DNA from 4 places in the Paenibacillus sp. 37 genome. Region 1 is predicted to be linked to each of the others. Evidence: riboswitches for the same ligand, from Rfam matches in the RefSeq annotation. Region 1 holds a riboswitch; each other region holds the start of a gene.

Region 1 (4,965 bases):
TGGAAACCGTCATCCGCAGGGTCTTTACCAATGGATACGTTACTTGTAACGACCACATCCTCCAATTTCACACCTGCTTTGCGTGCTACATTGGCAAGGGCACTTTCATAACATGCTCCATATCCTGCGGCAAAAAGCTGCTCAGGGTTAGTACCTTCACCACCGGAGCCACCAAGCTCTTTTGGCATTTTCAGATCATGCTTAAGCACGCCATCCGAAGAAGTCACAGAACCTGTACGTCCACCTTTAACTGTCGCTACTGCTGTATATAAAGCTTCCATTAAGAATCTCTCCCTTATCCATATAGTTTTTACTGCCTTCCTTTCAATTTAAACTTCTGGCTCATTTTGAAACGCAATTTTGTATCTTTATCAGCTTTTACAACTTTATTATTTTCATGCATTTCAACGCCATGCTGTATTTTCCTAAGGTTGGGTAATATACGAAGGGGGTCTTCAAATTAGAACCGAAAATTTTGTGTTAATACATAAAAGTTGCACTAGACAAAAATATTTGAAGGAGTACAATGTAACAATAAACATAAAAATTTAGATATATCATGAGCGATTTTTCCGCAACAATATTTCCAAATCAATAATTCAAAGTCAGGTGATTATCGTATGAGTAAAAAAAATCCGTTCAACGCTCCTTCAAGAGAATCATTGTCTACTGCGGGCATGGCCCCTTCCCTTGGAGAAGCACATAGTTCCATGAAAGTTCCGCAGAATGCGTCATGGTGGAAGAAATTCCTCGCCTTTGTAGGCCCAGGATACCTCGTTGCCGTAGGTTACATGGACCCCGGGAACTGGGCAACAGATATCGCAGGCGGCTCGCAGTTCGGGTACACCTTGTTATCCGTTATCCTGTTATCGAACCTGATGGCCGTTGTCCTTCAGTCGCTGGCTGGCAAACTCGGTATCGTCACTGGACGGGATCTGGCTCAAGCCTGTCGTGAACGTTTCAGCATGCCTGTTGTCGTGATGTTATGGATTCTGTGTGAACTCGCCATTGCAGCTACCGATCTGGCTGAGGTCATAGGTTCTGCTATCGCATTAAAGCTGTTATTTAACATCCCCATGTTATATGGCGTTATTATCACCGCAGTTGATGTACTCCTGATTCTTGTACTGCAAAACAAAGGTTTCCGCGCTTTGGAAACACTCGTCATTGTGCTAATGGCGACCATTGCCCTCTGCTTCGGGATTGACCTCTTCCTGGCGAAACCCGATATGGGCGGTGTTCTCCATGGTTTTGTACCAAATGTTGAGATTTTGCAAAACCCGGCCATGCTCTATATCGCTATTGGTATTATTGGAGCAACTGTGATGCCGCATAATCTGTATCTGCATTCTTCCATTGTGCAGACCCGTCAGATCGAACAGACCCCACAGGGCAAAAAAGAAGCTATTCGGTACTCGACCATGGATTCTACAATCGCGTTGACACTGGCCCTGTTCATCAATGCGGCCATCCTTATTGTATCTGCTGCTGTATTCCACAGTGCTGGTATGACGCAGGTTGCCGAGATCGCAGATGCCTATCATCTGCTGACACCTCTATTGGGTACTACGGTTGCAAGTATTCTGTTCGGTGTGGCGCTGCTAGCATCAGGTCAGAACTCTACCCTTACAGGTACACTCGCTGGGCAGATCGTTATGGAAGGTTTCCTGAACATTCGAATTCCGGCTTGGCTGCGCAGACTGGTCACACGTCTGATCGCCATCATCCCGGCGGTAATTGTGACAGCCATTGCAGGAGAACATGGCACAGAAGAACTGCTCATTTTGAGCCAGGTCGTGCTGTCTCTTCAATTACCTTTTGCTGTAATCCCTCTGGTGATGTTCACGAGTGATAAAAAAAGCATGGGTGCATTTGCCAACAAATTGTGGCTCAAAATCATCTCATGGGTCATTACAGCTGTTATCGTTATGCTAAATGTATATCTGATCATTCAGACGATTCGGTTACTCTAATCTCGTTCTTATCGACTAAATCCTAAAAAGGCTGATCAACTCCGGTATTCTATACCCAAGTTGATCAGCCTTTATTGTTGCAATACAGCAACATGTTTCCTTTTATAATAAAACTCATACTCCAATAAATAACCATCTGAATCTAATCCTGATTTGGCATCAGTAACGGCAGGAGTTGATCCAATGAATCCACAGTCCAATCCGCACGTTTGTCATCCGATAGTTCTGGCTGGAATCTTCCGTAACCCTGCATAATTCGAATCGTACGCATGCCCAGCTTCCGAGCAGGTATAATGTCGTTATCGATCCGATCACCGATCATGACGGCTTCCTCCGGTTCACAACCAGCCTGCTTCAAGGCCACAGCGTATAACTCAGGGTCTGGCTTGGACACTCCTTCTTCAGCCGAACACGCCAGAACATCAACATACTTCCGCAAGCCGTAGCTCTCCAGTCTCTCTTCCGTTCCAGGACTCTGATTGGCAATAATGCCAATGCGATAATACCGTGACAACTGCTGAAGAACGGAATCCGCTGAAGGAAAAGGACGTTCAAGATCTTTTTGAAATTTCAGCTTGTCCTGAATCTGTTTTTGGTGTCCCTCGTCTTCAACGAATGTGCGAATCGCCACTCTCATAGGCCATTGCTCATATTTCTGGTAACAGTTCGCGAACAGTTCGCGTACCGCCTCAATTGTCACCGGATACCCCAAAGTACAAGCTTCACGGACGAACTGTCCGATAATATCATCAACCGGCTCCCATTCATCCACCAGCGTATCTCCAACATCAAAAAACAACCATTTCAATCCACCTACATCCGGCACGCCAATTCCTCCTTGTAAGCATAAAAAAGAAGACTCACCATCCTGCATGAGTCTCCTCAAACTTCCGTTTATCGATACATTCAATTATAACAGGCACCTTACACCTGAGCAATCACAAGCTATGGCATTAACCATTGAGGAGAAAGCCAACTTCCCCATTGAGCGAATATACAATCCGGTCTGCGCCCATGCCCCGATAGATGCCCTTAGGATGACTCTGCTCCGTAATCACGCACAGGGATTTCGAAGTCCATGAACGACAGATCTGTAAATAACGACAGGTCAGATTCAGGCTGTTCTCGAAAATAAACACGTTACCTACGCTGCCATGCGGCAAAAACCATTTTTGAGCTGCAGCTGTATTCATGCGAATGACATGTTCTACTCCGATTCTACGGAGTCTGCGCTCTTCCCCTGCACTGTTGGTTAGAACGGCAAACGGCATTTTTTTGTACATCAGCAATTTAATAAATTTGCGTCCTGCTTCATTTGGAGCAGTCACTAAAATCATCTCAGTATCCATCATTCGTTCCTCCCTTGGCGTGAAAAGACAACAAAAAAGAAGCGTGGGGGACCAAGGCCTCCCGAACGCTTCTTAAATAACCCATGGCGAAAACACCATGAACCAGCGTACGGCTTGTTGCCTCTCCCTTTAACGCTTACGAGGTTAGCTGACGGATTCGGGCGCGAGAGTCGCCCTATTTCCGGCTGTCACCGGAAAATTCACCCCATGAATGCCCACTGTCCTGGACAGCGCATTCCGTTGGTTCCCCCGTTTCCCATTCATCAATGAATGGAAACTCAGCGATTAAAACATCGTTCGTATATCTTAAGGTAAGATCGAGCGATATTATCGTTTGTTTCGTTTTTCAAGTACAATTTAGTTTAAATTGAAATTACGTTATGAATCATACACCCCCGCCATGACGGTGTAAAGTCCTTACAGATCACCAAATCGGCAGATTTTTGCCAATACTCGTTTATAATAACGCTTACAATAAGGTTATACTCTATCCACCTCTTCAAGGCTATCTAATTCTCACTCTGACGAAAATCACTTCGCAATTCATTCACGTATTCTGCACAACTTGCCTGTTTTGATGCTTTTAACACCACATTAGTTTTGCAATATTTAATTGTAGCCAATATAATAGAAGATATAAGAGTAAATAAATGGAGGCGATTTAGATGACAGTCTACGATTACAAAGTGAATACCCTTCGCGGTCAAGAAGTTGAAATGTCCGACTACCGTGACAAAGTGCTCCTGATTGTGAATACGGCAAGCTCATGCGGCCTTACTCCTCAATTCAAAGGTCTGCAAGAACTGCAAGACAAGTTTCAAGATGCTCCATTTGAAGTTCTTGGTTTCCCAAGCAACCAGTTTGCACAGGAAAAAGGATCTTCCGACGATATTGCCGAGTTCTGTCAGATGAATTATGGCGTAAGCTTCCCAATGTTTGAGAAAATTGATGTAAACGGCTCAAGCGCTCACCCTCTTTTCCAACACCTTAGCACAGAAGCTCCTGGCCTGCTCGGTTCCAAAGCAATCAAATGGAACTTCACCAAATTCCTTGTGGATCAGAACGGACAGGTACTGAAACGTTATGCTCCCAAAACAACACCGGACAAGATTGAAGAAGATATCAAGAACTTACTTCAAAAATAATACACAGGCCACCCGTAGCCGTAAGGTAGAGCACCATTGCCCCGGTAATGGATGGCTTTTTTTCTCAACCCAGATGTCATACTGTTCGAAAAAGACAAAAAAAGAAGCTCTCCAATAACGGAAAGCTTCTTCTTCATCGTTCATATGATGCGGTCGAGAGGACTCGAACCTCCACGGGCATACGCCCACTACCCCCTCAAGATAGCGTGTCTGCCATTCCACCACGACCGCATGTCGTAAATAATCGGCAACAGAATTGATTATACCGGGCTCAGAACTAAAAGTAAAGTATTTTTTAATACTACTTTTTCAGCTAGGCATTTTCATCAAAAATCGCATAATCTCGTCATCTTTACCCATGAACTGCATATTATTAGATTTGATCTCCTCTTTTTCGGTAAGAGCCGATCTTGTTGATTCATTTATATATAGTCCTTCCTTCTATAATAGTTCTCCCTGCACTCCACCACATAAATAACACATTAAGTTATATAAAAT
Region 2 (4,965 bases), 690 kb from region 1:
TTTTGAACGTGCCCTAGATTGTAAACATACGGAATTCGATGACCTTTATCCCTATATGATTGAACATCCTCAATTTTTCTGGTACAAACGCTATGTTGCCTGGTCAGAATTACTGACGATTGTAGGCTTGTGCGAAGAGTTGTCCTTCTCTTGGAAAGAACAATTTACATCGCATCAAGTGGAGTACCTTGAAGAACGTGTGATGTCCGCCAAAGTGCTTGATTTTTGGTTCGAGAAGAACGACAGCAAAGAGCACGCACAGCGGTAACTTTCAGTCGGGACATAATTTCGAATGACATGACAGTCTAATACAGTCACGTGAGACCTAAATGACATTTCATTTAGGTCTCTTTTTGTAAATAAATTTGGAAAATAGGAGCCATGCGAATGATTAGTGATACAGAATTGGACGCCCTGCGTCTGTCAGGTGAGAAAGTTAGAGTAGTACGGGACGAGCTGGAATCGAACGATGTAACCGGGATTGTTGTTGCCTGGGATGGCGAGCAGGTACTTATCCGACGTCAGAATCGACGTGTAGTTAAGCTGGATCGCAGTTACAAATATCAGCTGTTCAGCGAGCCGCGCCAGAGTCCACTTAGTGAGTAATAGCTTATGATTATGGCAGAGCCATGAGCGTTTAAATGTTTGGAATTACCATGATATCTTGGCATAATTGGCTCACTCGGGAGAGAAGATAGGTACAGTGAGGAAGATCTGTAACTATAAGCCGAGAGGGTGTGCTACAAGCCATGACATTGATGAATGATAAAGTTCATGCCTACAAGGATCAGATTGGAGCATTAAGCGATGTACTGCCAGGTGTGGTGAAGTCGTATCATGAGTTTACCGGAGAATGTTTCCAACCTGGCGTGATTGATGCCAAGACAAAACAGCTAATTGCGCTTGGGATTGGATTATTCGCCAACAATGAGGTATGTACCTTCTACCATGTAGAAGAAGCCCGTGCCAAGGGAGCAACAGATCAGGAGATTATGGAGACCGTTGCGGTGGCCGGAGCTGTTGGAGGAGGACATGCCCTCTCTCAGGGTGCGATGCGAGTGCAGAAGGCGCTGAATTAGTAAGCGATGCAACATACATTTTTCTAAGTACAAAAAAGGCATCCGGTTAATAACCGATGCCTTTTTGTATGTGAATTACATTTTACCTAACATTTTATCATACATAAACTGTCCAGTTACCCGACGTGCTGTTACGTAACGATCATTGAAGTATGGATTCGATAACTTCGTGACGCTTACACCTTTACTGCTGGAGGCATGAGCGAATTGTCCGCCGCCGATATATACACCTGTATGTGAAATACCTTTGCCTGTTGTATTAAAGAACACCAGATCACCTGTCCGAACATTGCTCTTGGATACTGGCGTACCTGCTTTGGCTTGTTGCTGAGAAGTACGTGGCAATTCAATGCTGTATTTGTTGAAAAGATATCTCATAAAACCAGAACAGTCGAAGCCGGCTACAGTCGTGCCACCCCATTTGTAAGGAATACCTGTCATGTTGTTCACTACGGAGTTGATACTGCTTGCCTCTGTGCTTGTTGCCCCGGATGTAAATAATACAGCTGCTCCAAAAATGGAGATAATCAGTTTTTTCAAAATCAATGTTCTCCCTTCGATGCCTACGGAGTTAGCTAAGGGTTCGGTAGAAGGTTCCCTATATTTCCTATGTATAAGAATAATTCACCCAAATTGGTTCCCCCGTTTTCAAACATGAAACTCGGCAATGAATAATTAAGTTTTTGTAACTATTTGAAACTATATTGCATAAATGCGTAATTGTCAAACCTATTTAAAACCCTTCGTAATACCTCAATGTTAGCGGAATTAAGGTTTTTATATGAAAGAAGGGATCAAGTTTGGGTACCATTCATGACAAAAACGTCATTATTGGTTCGTTTAAGACGAATTTGGATAAATAAATAGGTTTGTCATGAGTTAAAAGAACTATCCCGTTATGTAGAATTAGAGAGATTATATTCATTAAGTTGCATATATTGACAAAAATCGATTTTTTGCATATTATCTGATTATCCAATCCACATATTGGATTAAAATTGATTTTATTATGCGATAATTACAAATAAAGGAGGTTTAAGGACGCGTTTCATAAGTAAAGTAGAAGTGGAAGATTTATAAAAACGAACATAGGAGAGTGTTACATTTGAAAGCGAAGAAAATAATTACTTTTGTCCTGGCATGTACGATGGTGTTCTCAGCAGTTGGAATGGCAGTTCTCCCTGTAGGGACGGTATCTGCTGCGGATGCTTCAGGTACTACAGCGAGTATTTCTGATATTTTGAAGAACCAGCTGCCGGATGGAGGTTGGAGAAAAGATTATAAACAGACAAGTGGAGAGTGGGCGAAGTCCACGATAGACAACAAGGCTACATACTCAGAAATTAGAAGATTGGCGAAGGAATTTAAAAAGACGAATGATCCCCGATACTCCACAGCTGCAATCAAAGGGATTAACTTTTTGATCAACATGCAGTATTCAAACGGCGGATGGCCACAAGTTTACCAAAGCTCCGGATATCACAAGCATATCACTTACAATGATGATGCCATGATTAACGTAATGATCATGCTGGATGAAGTAGCAGCACGCAAAGGTGATTTCTCGTTTATAGACAGCACACTTGCTAACCGTAGTAAAAATTCAGTTGCCAAAGGTGTGGAGGCGATTTTGAATACACAGGTCGTTTCAGGTGGTAAGCTGACAGCTTGGGGACAACAACATGATTCCAGTTCCCTTAAACCAGCGAGCGCAAGAATCTACGAAGTGCCATCGCTGACAGCTGGAGAGAGTGTAACGATTGTTAAATTTCTGAAAACCAGACCTGCTAACGCTAAAATTACCGCATCCATTAAAGGAGCGGAGGCTTGGTTTAACAAGGTGAAAATTACGGGGTACAAATATGAAAGAGCTAATGGAGATAGTAAAATTATCGCTGATTCCAAAGCAGCACCAATTTGGGCACGCTTCTATGAGATAGGAACAGATAAACCAATCTTTATTGGTCGTGACGGGGTAGTTAAATACAAATTAAGTGATATTGATAAAGAAAGAAGAGGCGGGTATGCATGGTATGGCAACTGGCCTTCCAAGCTGTAATTTGTAGTATGCTTCCGTTTTAATGAACCAAACTCTTAGTAGTTAAAGGTAAAGCCTGAATCGACATGGACGTCTGGTTCGGGCTTTATTGTTATTATTTTCAGTGTTGACATGATAGATTCCACATGATATATTATTTCTTGTCGCCGATATTGATCACGGAGATACAATATGCGGTCGTGGCGGAATTGGCAGACGCGCACGGTTCAGGTCCGTGTGGGCTAACCCCCGTGGAGGTTCGAGTCCTCTCGACCGCATCTAATAAAAAGACTCCTTAAGCGTTAGCTTAAGGAGTCTTTTTTTGCATTTTTTGATATAACACTAGATTTAGTATCCAACAGGTTAGTGTTTAGCTGCACGTACAGCAAATGTCTTCCATCAGCCATACGGAACGTTTATTGTGCTGCGGTAACATTAACGCTGTCAATATTTGGTCCTTCCGATCCAGTGGTAACCACTTTCAATGTATTGGTCCCCATGTTCATGGGGACCTGTATTGTTTTTTCAACCCAAGTGGACCAGCTTCCCGTTGCCGGAAAGGGGTCGTTGCTAATGACTTTGGTTCCGTTCACAAAAATGTCGAGGTTACGGGTTCCGCTTTCCAGCGCATAACGAAACTTTACGTTTTTAGTACCTGTAATTGTGTTATTAATACCGTTCCATTGAATGGCTGAACCAGTCATCGCATTGAAGTTAACATACCCGGAGCCAGTGTAACCAGGGTAGATCGTTTCAATGGTAGCATCCGTAAGAGTTGTTCCGGTCTCGGCTTCATAAGTAGTGCCACTACCTGTATTTCCGCCGTTATTCCCGCCAGTAATGTTGGCAACAAACGTTGTTACGCTCTGAGCCGGGAGCTGTGCCGTGAAGGCCCCATTGGATACGTTAAGCGAGGCCCCGCTTGCCAGGTTGCGACTGCTGTCCGTAATCCATGAGGACACCGTGGAGGCATTACCATTTTGCAGAACGAATTTTTGGCTTGTGGCCGAAGTTCCACGGTTAATTGCTACGACAACGACCTTGTTATCCCCTTTGTAGGCAGAAACAAATGTGTTCGTATCCGGGTTTTTGGTTGCATCCACTCTGAGATAGCCAGGACGTACAAATTTGGAGAAATGGGCCATATTATATCCGCGTTTGCTTATGGTACCGTCCTCTTTCATCGGACCATACTGTCTGCGGATGTACCACCACACATAGGCCTGGAAATCACCTTCTACCATGGCATTGTGCATGTGATAGGAAACGTCTAATGCTTCAGGCCAGCGGTCTGCTGAGTTGTTGTCACTGTTCGGAACATACACCTCAGTCATCCACAGTTCTTTGCCGGCTCCTTTTTGCTTAAAAAGAGGGTAGGCAAAATTCGAAATCTGGGTTCCATACGTATGTGCTCCCAGAATGTCCATGTTGGCAAGTGCCTGCGGATCATTCAGGATGGGGTCGGATATATTCTTTAAGTACTGGAAGGATTCAGGCGCCATGACTTTGGTACCTTGGATGGACCCGGCATTTTCTTTCATGAATCGAAGGATCTCTTGTGGAGTCCACCAGGTCCAGTCATGAGCATAATCCGGTTCGTTTTGTACCGAAATGGCATACAGATCTACGCCGTTATTTTTCATGTAGGTTACAAAGTCGTTCAGATGTTGCGCATATGCAGTATATTTGTCGTATTTCAGACGTTTGGCATTGGTGTCCCCATTGCGGTTGAACGTTTCAACCATGCTGCTTGGAGGATTCCACGGGGATGCGAATACGATAGCTCCTTTTTCAATAGCCCGTTTGGCAGTGGCAACTTCACGATACCAGTTATTGGAATCTGGATCA
Region 3 (4,965 bases), 2.5 Mb from region 1:
ATACCGTTGCTGCAGGTTATCTGGACGATATCATTGGACTTGCTGCTGCTGTTCCGGACGAAGAGCAAGCAGAAGCGGCAATCGGGATTCGCAAAGGTAATACCGAGCTGCTAGCTGCAGTAAATGGAACACTGGAGCGATTGAAAAGTGAAGATAAAATCAATCAGATGGTGACGGACGCCAGCCTCTTAATGGCGGATAAAGCGAACAAATCACAAAATATTTTCCAAGTATTCTGGGAATATAAAAGTTTCTATGCTACAGGTGTAGGATACACACTTCTGTTGTCTGCACTTGGGGTTATCTTCGGGGTAATTATTGGATTGATCATCTGTTTGTTCCGTTTGCATGACGCTGCAATCTTGCGCTGGATCGGTACAGCTTACGTTGAAGTGATCCGTGGCACACCGATGCTGGTACAATTGATGATTATTTACTATGGTTTTTCCCTGAGCTTTGGCATTAACTTCACTGCACTTCAGGCAGGTATCATTACACTTTCAATCAACAGTGGTGCCTATCTGGCGGAGATTTTCCGTGCGGGTATCCAAGGTGTGGATCGTGGTCAGTTGGAGGCAGCGCGTTCATTAGGTATGGGAAGAGGCGCCGCGATGCGTTATATCATATTGCCACAAGCCTTCAAAGCTGTATTACCAGCGATTGGTAATGAATTCATAACTATCATTAAAGAATCCTCCATTATCTCCGTTATCGGTATGGTGGATATTATGTATCAGGCAAGTGTTGTCAAAAACATTACGTACCAAGGATTGAGTCCATTTTTGATTGCAGCAGCCATCTACTTTGTAATGACGTTCATTTTGTCCAAGCTGCTGGGACGACTGGAAAGGAAGTTGAGTGCAAGTGATAGACGTTAGACAATTACACAAATCTTATGGTAATAACGATGTGCTTAAGGGCATAAACGTGACGATTGGCAAAGGTGAGGTTGTCGTGGTCATCGGTCCTTCCGGTTCAGGTAAAAGTACATTCTTGCGTTGTTTGAACCTACTGGAACAGCCTACCTCAGGAGAGATTGATTTTGAAGGCGTGTCAATCACGGACCCCAAGCATAACATTAACGCAACTCGTGAGAAAATGGGCATGGTGTTCCAGCACTTCAACCTGTTCCCACACAAAACGGTAGAGCAAAACATTACGATTGCTCCGATTAAAGTGAAGAAACAATCCACTCTGGAAGCGGAGAAAATTGCTGCTGATTTGCTTAATACCGTGGGCTTGTATGATAAAAAAGATACATTCCCGAATCAGCTGTCCGGTGGACAGAAGCAGCGGATCGCCATTGCTAGAGCATTGGCCATGCAGCCTCATGTCATGCTGTTTGACGAGCCTACGTCGGCATTGGACCCCGAGATGGTCGGTGAGGTACTGGATGTCATGAAACGTCTTGCAGAAGGCGGGATGACGATGGTCATCGTAACCCATGAGATGGGTTTTGCACGTGAAGTGGGAGACCGGATCCTGTTCATGGATGGCGGGGTTATTGTGGAAGAGGGAACACCTGATGAGGTGTTTGGAGCACCGAAAAATTCACGCACACGTGATTTTCTTGCGAAAGTACTCTAAATGAAGTGATTAAATAGCGTTACTGACCTCGAGTCGGTGACGCTATTTTTTGTTTGAAAATAATCAAATATAGGATTCGGAAAAGTAACTATTCTGTTACCAAATATATAGGGGACATCTCGCCCAACAGTTTTAGAGTATTCAGTATTCTTACACGTGCTTACACATGTTAAAACCATTTGGTAAGAATTACTACAAGTTCAGGTTACAAAATTGTGATATATTGAACTCTGCCGAAACTTCCGGACAGGGAGTGCGGGGGATGTAACGATGCAGATTGTGCAGGGGAAGATCTACAGCACACTGCTTGGGGTGAATTAGGGGTACATATCGTTTCAAATGTAATGATGAACCTATAGGGTGGGCTCCTCATCCGAATCCGACAACTAACTTCGCAGGCACAATGAGGGAGGAAGACCATGATTAACAAGAAACGTATAGCCAAAACAGCAGTAGCATTAATGACAACAGCAATGCTCATTCAAGCCGTTCCGGCTCACGCCGATTCAGTTCATGTGGCCAAAGAGGGGGATACCTTCTACACCTTATCGAAACAATACGGAGTAGCAATTAACACGTTAGTTAAAGCAAACAACGACATTTCGCCTTACAACATTTATGGTGGTTTGAAAATTACGATTCCCGGTAAGTCAAACAATGTAGCAGCCGCTGCGGCAGCGGAGAGCAAGACCCAAGCGAAGACTGTTACTACAGCGAGCTTGGACGTTAACGCAGATAACAAAGTTGTTCAAGCCTGGGGTAAAACATTCGATTACAGCAAAGCTGTGAACGTAAAAGCAACGGCATACTCTGCAGATCCGTCTGAAAATGGAGGCTGGGGTGCAGTCGATTATTTCGGAAATGATCTTGAACTGGGCACGATTGCAGTTGATCCTAGTGTAATTCCACTCGGAACCAAAGTACTGGTAACTGGTCATAGCCATCCAGGATTGCCAAAACAGGCTTTTGTAGCCACAGCGCGAGATGTGGGCGGTGCAATCAAAGGTCACCGGATTGATATCTTTATCCCGGGTAGCAAACAGTCTGTAAGCTCATTTGGTTTTCAGGATATCGAGCTGTACATTCTGAAGTAGAGAGAAAATAACATTTAAAATGAATTCAAACAGGGTGTCTGCCAGTCGCTAATTCGCGATTGAACAGCACCCTTTTAATATTCTCATTATTTGGTATCACGGTCATCCTAATCTTTGGCCTTTGGCAATCCCAACATTTCGTCCAAGGTGACCAGTTCATATCCCCGATTACGCAATTCTTCAATGATTTCAGGCAAAGCCTCAACCGTGCCGTTCAGGTTTGATCCTACACCGCCTCCAGCATGTTGCAGAACGATGGAGCCGGGTTTCACGGCAGACAGGATGTTATCTTTCACCTGTTCTTTTGAAAGGCCTTTCCAGTCCAGGGAGTCTACGTTCCAGTTCACAATGCTATAGTGTTGTTTGGCAGCCCATCTCAGCTGTTCTTCATTAATGTCTCCATAAGGCGGCCGAATCATCTTGGGCGTATATCCCGCCAAACGTCGAATAATATCCTCGGTATGTAAAATTTGTTTGCGAAAGGCATTCATCGACAGTTTACTGAATTCAGGATGATTGTAGCTGTGATTACCAACCATATGCCCTTCCTTAACGATGCGTTTCACAAGATCCGGATGTTTCTCAGCACGACTACCCACGATGAAGAATGTAGCTCTGACATTGTATTTCTTCAATACATCCAGTACTTGTGGAGTAAACCGTGGATCAGGTACATCATCGAAAGTCAGTGCAACCTTCTTGGTTGAAGGACCATTGGTTTTGAACGTATCGGCATATTTTTGACGTAACTGTCCCAATGTCAGTTGTTCTTCTTCCGCAGAATCCGAACCTGATACTGATTCACTTGGCGGGCTTGAAACTTCCCGCGCTGAAACTGGAGCATGATATCCTCCGAGAAAAATAACGATAACCATCAGCATAATGAGGCGTACGCGCATAATATCGGCCTCCTTTTCCAAAATGACGTTCTCCTTGGTATACCCGGGGGTTCCATAAAATATGCGCAGTGTGAGAAGTTTCATTGCCGATTTAGCTCATGACAGCCATAATTCCTCCATATATAACATATATAGAAAAGGATAGGTGGATGGGTATGAGTACATATGATTTGAAATCCATACGTTTACAGGTGATTGAAGCAGGAGAAGATAAGGTTTTTCTCGTTACCGGAGGAAAGGCGCATATTGGCGCCGTAGCTACGTTCTACGTGGATCATGAGCGCGTCAGCGGGACGACGGTACATATTCCTGGGCATAAGGAACAAGAACTGTGTGAGCGGCTTGCCCGAAAGGCTGCTCTGCAGCTGAAAGTAACTGTTACGGTGATCATGGGTATTCATTTTGATTCCATCACGCGGATGCAGATCGACGAAATCGTGCAGACTGCAGAGAGGTTGATGGAGGATCATCTGAACAAAGATAAACGGTCTTCCTGACATAAGAGCCATCGAATGTTTTGATTTTATTTGCTAAAATTGAAACGAGTTGTAGATTGTTACGTATGTATGTTTATATACGATGTAATATCGACTAGGAGGAATAACATAATGTCCATTTTCAAACGTTTGCGTGATTTAACCATGTCTAACATCAACGCCATTATTGACAAGGCGGAAGATCCAATCAAGATGACGGACCAATATATCCGTGACATGCAAGAGGATTTGGAAGATGCAGAGAAGGCAGTAGCTCAACAGATCGCCATTGAGAAGAAATTCAAGCAGTTATTCGAAGAGCAGGAAGCTCTTGTGAAGAAACGTGAAGAGCAGGCGCATACGGCGGCACGTGCTCAGAATCTGGATTTGGCTCGACGTGCCCTGGAAGAGAAAAAGGCTGCTGAGGAGAAGATGGTTGAGTACAAAACCAGCTATGACCAAAACAAGGCTTCGGCAGATAACCTGCGTGGCAAGCTCGACGAGATGCGTAAGCAACTGACTCAAATGAAGAACAAACGCGAAACACTGGTAGCACGTTACAATGCAGCAAAAGCCCAAACTGAAATCAACAAAGCGTTGAATGGGTTTGGTTCTGATACTGCAAGTGCTGGTATGAAGCGTATGGAAGAGAAAATGATGCAGATGGAAGCACAGGCGGAAGCAAGTAACGAAATGTCTTCCAAAGGCAAGTCTTTGGATGAAGAGTTCGAGAAGTTGGGTAAAGATCAGGCTGTTGAAGACGAACTCGCAGCATTGATGAAACAGTACGATAATAAGAACTAATACCTTGGTTGTCAGCAGGGTTAACCAGCGGAGGAGAAGAGTATTTCTCCTTCGCTTTTAAATGCGGTTCATGTTGATATGTGGGGGCTGTGTAAATGGATTTGA
Region 4 (4,965 bases), 1.6 Mb from region 1:
GAGTGTGGCATACTCTTGCAGACTCAACGTCTCTCCACGTCGGGACGGTTGAATACCTGCCTGCTCCAGCAGAATGTCTGCCTGTCCCCGGTTCTCCTTTGTGAAGAAACGTGCCTTCAAGTTGTTTGAGATTGTTTTTCTCCGCTGGGCAAAAGAAGCCTGTACCACTTCGAAGTAGTGTGCTTCATCCGGAATCTCCACTGGCGGTTGCTCACGCACTTTCAGCTTAATGACAGCCGATTCCACATTAGGTTGCGGAATGAAGACCGTGGGCGGCACAATACACACAAGCTCCGGCATACTGTAATACTGAACTGCGATGCTTAGACTGCCGTAATCTTTTGATCCTGGTGCAGCAGCCATCCGTTCAGCCACTTCTTTTTGGATCATGACAACAATACTGTCTACCGGCAGCTTCTCTTCCAACAGTTTCATCATGATTGGAGTCGTTACATAATAAGGCAGGTTAGCCACGACACTGACTTTGTCCACGGATGCAAAATCCGTATTAAACAACTCAGCCAGATCAAGCTTCAACACATCCCCATGATGAACACGTACATTCGAATAAGGCTGCATCACTTCTCCCAGGATTGGGATCAAGCGCTGATCAATCTCTACGGCTGTGACAGGACCGGCTACCCGAGCCAGTCGCTCCGTAAGGGCTCCAATACCCGGCCCGATCTCTAGTGCGCCCTTGGACTCGTCCAGGTCGGCTGCATTAACGATTTTGTTCAGTATATTTTGATCGATCAAAAAGTTCTGACCCAGACTTTTCTTAAATGAGAATCCATGTTTTTGAATAATCTCTTTCGTTCGCTTAGGCGTTGCAATTTCTATCGTATCTTCCATGTCCTTCATATGCTCACAATCCTTCACGTTCAATTTGCGCTAATGCTGTAGAGAACTCTTCCCGTGTAATCTGAAATACACTGAGACGTTTGTGGAACTGCTTACCGTTACAATAACCGATGCCCAGCAGATTGCCCATCTCCATGCGACGTGCAGCAGCCTGCGGATGCACGATAAGTCCTGCCGCGATCAGGTCCTCCCAATCGATCAGGCTCGGAGCACCTTCGTATGATGTATGTACGCGCGCCAGAGCATGACGGATCGCCTCTGGTGAGGCATTCTCCACCCCAATGTCCCCTTTGCGCGTTGCATCGGCTTCCGGAATGAAAGCATGCTTGCATCCAGGCACCTTATTCGCAATAATTTTACGAATGCGTTCGCCGGCATGATCCGGATCTGTCAGTACAATGACTCCCCGTCTCTCCTGAGCAAGCGCAATCCGCTTCAGAATGCGTTGGTTGATGGCTGATCCGCCTGTTTCTATTGTATCGGCTTCCACGGCCCGACGAATGGCTACCGTATCATCACGGCCTTCAACCACAATGACTTCTTTTATCATGTTCCATTTCTTCCTTTCTAACGCAAAAAGAAGAGGAATATCCTCTTCTCTGCCAAACGGCGGGGGAGACTGAATTCAGACTCCTCCGCCGCATATTCCGCATGAATCATTCATGCAACTATTTTATAGCATTCCCATTTCAAAGTAAAACGATTTTAGTTCGCTTCCGGCTTCACCGGACCGATCACGTAGACCGTCTTGCCTTTCTTACGTCCAAAATTCAGGGCATGCTTCACACTGTCATAATACACATCAATTTTGTTGCCTTTAATCGCGCCGCCTGTGTCTTCCGCACGACGGAATCCCAGACCTTCGATATATACCCACCAGCCAATTGGAATGACTTTGGGATCAACCGCGATGGTGCGCCCTTCCGTTACACGAGTACCGGAAGCTGTTTTAGTTCCAATGCCAGGCTCTTCAGAAGAGTAGGCAGTCATAGATACATTTTTAAGTACTTTGGAGTATTTAAAAGAAGTCCCGGATACGGTAATCACTTTGCTGCCCGAGGCAGATGTTTTCTTCGAGTTCGTTGTTGTAGCCTTTTTGGTTGTTGAAGTTTGAGCCGATACGGTCTGAATCTCAGGTTCTTTCACGACCGGTTTTGCTTTGGTGCCGACAGCGATCACTTTATCTACACGATTATTCGCGACAGATTTGCGGACCATTTTTTTGGAGACCAATTCTCCATCCTGAAATACCTTTTCGATATGCTGCACAAGTTTGCCTTCTTTGCCGTTCACAACGACACGGTTATCCCCTTTGTACAAGCTAGGGTCAGCCGTTTTAATGACTTTGTAAGCGATCGGTTGCTCTACTTCGACTGTACGCTTTGTTACGCGCACTACACGGATCTTCATCTCCGCTTTGATCGCAGTTCCAAGCGCCGGATACACTTTATCATTACTTTCAACTTGAATACCTGATTTTTGAATTGCATCTTCTACCGATGAATCCGTTGTATACAGAGTCTTGGTGTCTCCGTCTGCCGTAATGTTAACTGGAACGGCCCGCTCAATAACAATTCGGTCTCCATCTGTAATTGCCCCGTTCATGGACATGGATACCTTATCGTGAGGGCTGACTGTGATCGACTGCTCCTCCAGCATTTCCTGAAGCATTCCTGTACGAGTCTCTACCACCTGAGCTTTGCCATCAATAACCAGTGAAATTTGTTTCCCGGCCTGACCGTAAACGACTAACAAGATCATGATTGTAAGCGCAATTGAGAAAATCGCGATCAATGCCATTTGACGCATGTTCTCATGCTTCCACCGCAACGCGAAAGACTTACTGGATGATCGTGACTCATGGGTCTCTTCTGGTTGGAATGTGCCCACTTCTCCGTCCTCCTTCATAGCCTCGCCGTCTAAAGTAATGCATGATGTCTTTGACGTGACTATACCAAATTTTCTACAGAACACAGATTGGACCAACATAATCCGGTTCTGCACCATGAATCAATCTTCGCAACATGATGTCATCCTCCTGAATACCTACCGTATGATGACAATATTTCTTTTATTCAAAAACAAAAAAGCCAAAGAAAGAGTGTAAGAGGAACTCTTTCGTGGCTTCCGAATGATTTTGAATATCGGAAATTCATGCACGAGGTTGCCTCTCTTTTTCCGCTTGCGAGGTTAGCTGTCGGGTTCGGGCGAAAGAGAGCCGCCCTATCTTGGGTCACCCGCTCATGGCGGACGCCCTTGAATTCACCCCGAGACCCAAAGAAGAAATCAAATACGGCTTCGCAGTTCCCTTCGCTGCTTTTGGGTCAGCGAACGTTGCGCATCGGCCAAATACACCGATGTTTAAGCCCTATTGGTTCCCCCGCTCTCCGTTAACGGAGACTCAGCGAGACTGATTCATGAAAGTAATGTTGTTTCATCGGAAAGTGTCCCTTTGTTCATCCCCCGAACATCTGTCCAATTTTCCGCACAACAATTCACTGAAAAGATGATATCCTGTTTTGATGCATGTTGTAAAGCGTTGATCAAGTACGTTTTTCTGAATATTTGGTTAAAATATTGTAATATTCTTGATTTATTTGGATCAAAGAGCAAATTACCTCCGCTTACCTGCCTTTTTCGCCTCATTTGCTCGTTTTTTTAACGAATTCCAAATCGTTCCATGGCATTTTTGGTTGTTATTGCAGTAATTTCCTCCACCGAAATGCCTTTAATTTCCGCAGCTGCCTCTGCAACCAGACGTACATGCGCTGTCTCATTTCGCTTTCCACGATAAGGGTGAGGTGTCAAATATGGAGCATCTGTTTCAATGAAAAACCGGTCCATAGGAACCTTCTCCAGCACCTCTTTGGGCTGCTTTGCATTTTTGAATGTGATCGGTCCTCCGAAGGAGAGATGGAAGCCCATATCGAGACAACTTTTGGCTGTTTCCCAGCTGCCCGAGAACGAGTGCATCACACCACCAACTTCACCCGCTTTCTCTTCACGCAAAATTCTTATGATATCCTCATGTGCATCCCGATTATGGATGACAATCGGCATGTTTACTTCACGCGCCAAAGCAATTTGTTGTCGTAATACGCGATGCTGTATTTCTTTTGGTGATGTATCCCAATGATAATCCAATCCAATCTCACCGATCGCAACCACTTTTTCATGTTTGCATAAAGATGCAATCCACTCCAAATCGCCGTCCTGCATTATGATCGCATCTACGGGATGCCACCCTACAGCTGCATATATAAAGTCATATGTTTCAGCGAGTTTCATTGTGGTTGGAATTGTCTCCCGGTTAAAACCAATGTTGATCATGCGACCAACTCCTGCATCCACAGCACGCTGAATCATGTCCTCGCGGTCCTCGTCGAATTGTGGTGCATCCAGATGTGTATGTGTGTCGAACAGCATCATGTCTGTATCTCCCTTCATGTCGAAATAACGACTATCTTCTTTTTCAAAATCAAATTTGTAAAATTCAATAATTCAATGACTCATACATAAAACATTTTGGGTATCTGTGTATTACATCATTACATTTGTTTCTTCACAACTACAATATATAGAAGATATACGGATATTCTGATCTATATATTGCTAATTGTGCTCATTCTTCCTGCTTGCATTTACAAAATTATGTCGATCTACATATACGCCCCATTAAAGCAGATTACTGTATCATGAAAAATAGCTCTTTTAGAAAGTGTTTTGATATCGAAATTCTTCATCGGATTATACCCACACGATTACAAGAAATAGGGGCGTATATGTGACGGTAATTCGTGAATAATCGCATCCACCTTATTTTGCGGGTAATACAAATGATGTTTCCCTCGGTGAAGCCCACTGATGGAACGGACAATGTCAGATACTTCTGACAACTCACGTAAATTGTCCTGTCGATCCAGAAGAAGAATCTGCTTATCTGTGGATTCATCCGGACGAAACACATCATACGGATTATCCGAGGGAAAATCAATTTCAAGATCATATTCGGGATCGAGACCAGCCTGTACAAAAGCTTCCCGAATCTCTTCCATCATTGTCAAGTCGACCTGTTCAAGCTCTACATACTTATATAACTTGCGA

The links. Region 1 has a riboswitch for cyclic di-AMP ahead of F0220_RS07170 (HAD family hydrolase). Riboswitches for the same ligand answer to the same signal wherever they lie in the genome.
Region 2: linked by a shared signal. The riboswitch ahead of F0220_RS10485 (C40 family peptidase) and the one ahead of F0220_RS07170 (HAD family hydrolase) in region 1 are both predicted to bind cyclic di-AMP.
Region 3: linked by a shared signal. The riboswitch ahead of F0220_RS17570 (3D domain-containing protein) and the one ahead of F0220_RS07170 (HAD family hydrolase) in region 1 are both predicted to bind cyclic di-AMP.
Region 4: linked by a shared signal. The riboswitch ahead of F0220_RS00150 (resuscitation-promoting factor) and the one ahead of F0220_RS07170 (HAD family hydrolase) in region 1 are both predicted to bind cyclic di-AMP.

Annotation. Positions count from the first base shown of each region.
Region 1 covers NZ_CP043761.1:1,618,707-1,623,671, reverse strand. Annotated here, with positions in the region: gene F0220_RS07185 (organic hydroperoxide resistance protein) at 1-281, opposite strand, end outside; gene F0220_RS07180 (Nramp family divalent metal transporter) at 678-1,973, shown strand; gene F0220_RS07175 (HAD family hydrolase) at 2,116-2,799, opposite strand; gene F0220_RS07170 (HAD family hydrolase) at 2,927-3,325, opposite strand; cyclic di-AMP (ydaO/yuaA leader) riboswitch at 3,441-3,616, opposite strand; gene F0220_RS07165 (glutathione peroxidase) at 3,988-4,467, shown strand; tRNA gene F0220_RS07160 (tRNA-Leu) at 4,616-4,698, opposite strand.
Region 2 covers NZ_CP043761.1:2,306,144-2,311,108, forward strand. Annotated here, with positions in the region: gene F0220_RS10470 (hypothetical protein) at 1-268, shown strand, start outside; gene F0220_RS10475 (hypothetical protein) at 388-606, shown strand; gene F0220_RS10480 (carboxymuconolactone decarboxylase family protein) at 750-1,079, shown strand; gene F0220_RS10485 (C40 family peptidase) at 1,155-1,619, opposite strand; cyclic di-AMP (ydaO/yuaA leader) riboswitch at 1,625-1,756, opposite strand; gene pelA (pectate lyase) at 2,176-3,138, shown strand; tRNA gene F0220_RS10495 (tRNA-Leu) at 3,312-3,395, shown strand; gene F0220_RS10500 (glucuronoarabinoxylan endo-1,4-beta-xylanase XynC) at 3,534-4,965, opposite strand, start outside.
Region 3 covers NZ_CP043761.1:4,106,378-4,111,342, reverse strand. Annotated here, with positions in the region: gene F0220_RS17580 (ABC transporter substrate-binding protein/permease) at 1-878, shown strand, start outside; gene F0220_RS17575 (amino acid ABC transporter ATP-binding protein) at 865-1,587, shown strand; cyclic di-AMP (ydaO/yuaA leader) riboswitch at 1,809-2,004, shown strand; gene F0220_RS17570 (3D domain-containing protein) at 2,007-2,681, shown strand; gene F0220_RS17565 (polysaccharide deacetylase family protein) at 2,789-3,580, opposite strand; gene F0220_RS17560 (prenylated flavin chaperone LpdD) at 3,736-4,077, shown strand; gene F0220_RS17555 (PspA/IM30 family protein) at 4,189-4,860, shown strand; gene F0220_RS17550 (DUF350 domain-containing protein) at 4,956-4,965, shown strand, end outside.
Region 4 covers NZ_CP043761.1:31,175-36,139, reverse strand. Annotated here, with positions in the region: gene rsmA (16S rRNA (adenine(1518)-N(6)/adenine(1519)-N(6))-dimethyltransferase RsmA) at 1-861, opposite strand, end outside; gene rnmV (ribonuclease M5) at 866-1,411, opposite strand; gene F0220_RS00150 (resuscitation-promoting factor) at 1,567-2,751, opposite strand; cyclic di-AMP (ydaO/yuaA leader) riboswitch at 3,025-3,278, opposite strand; gene F0220_RS00145 (TatD family hydrolase) at 3,520-4,290, opposite strand; gene F0220_RS00140 (HD domain-containing protein) at 4,623-4,965, opposite strand, start outside.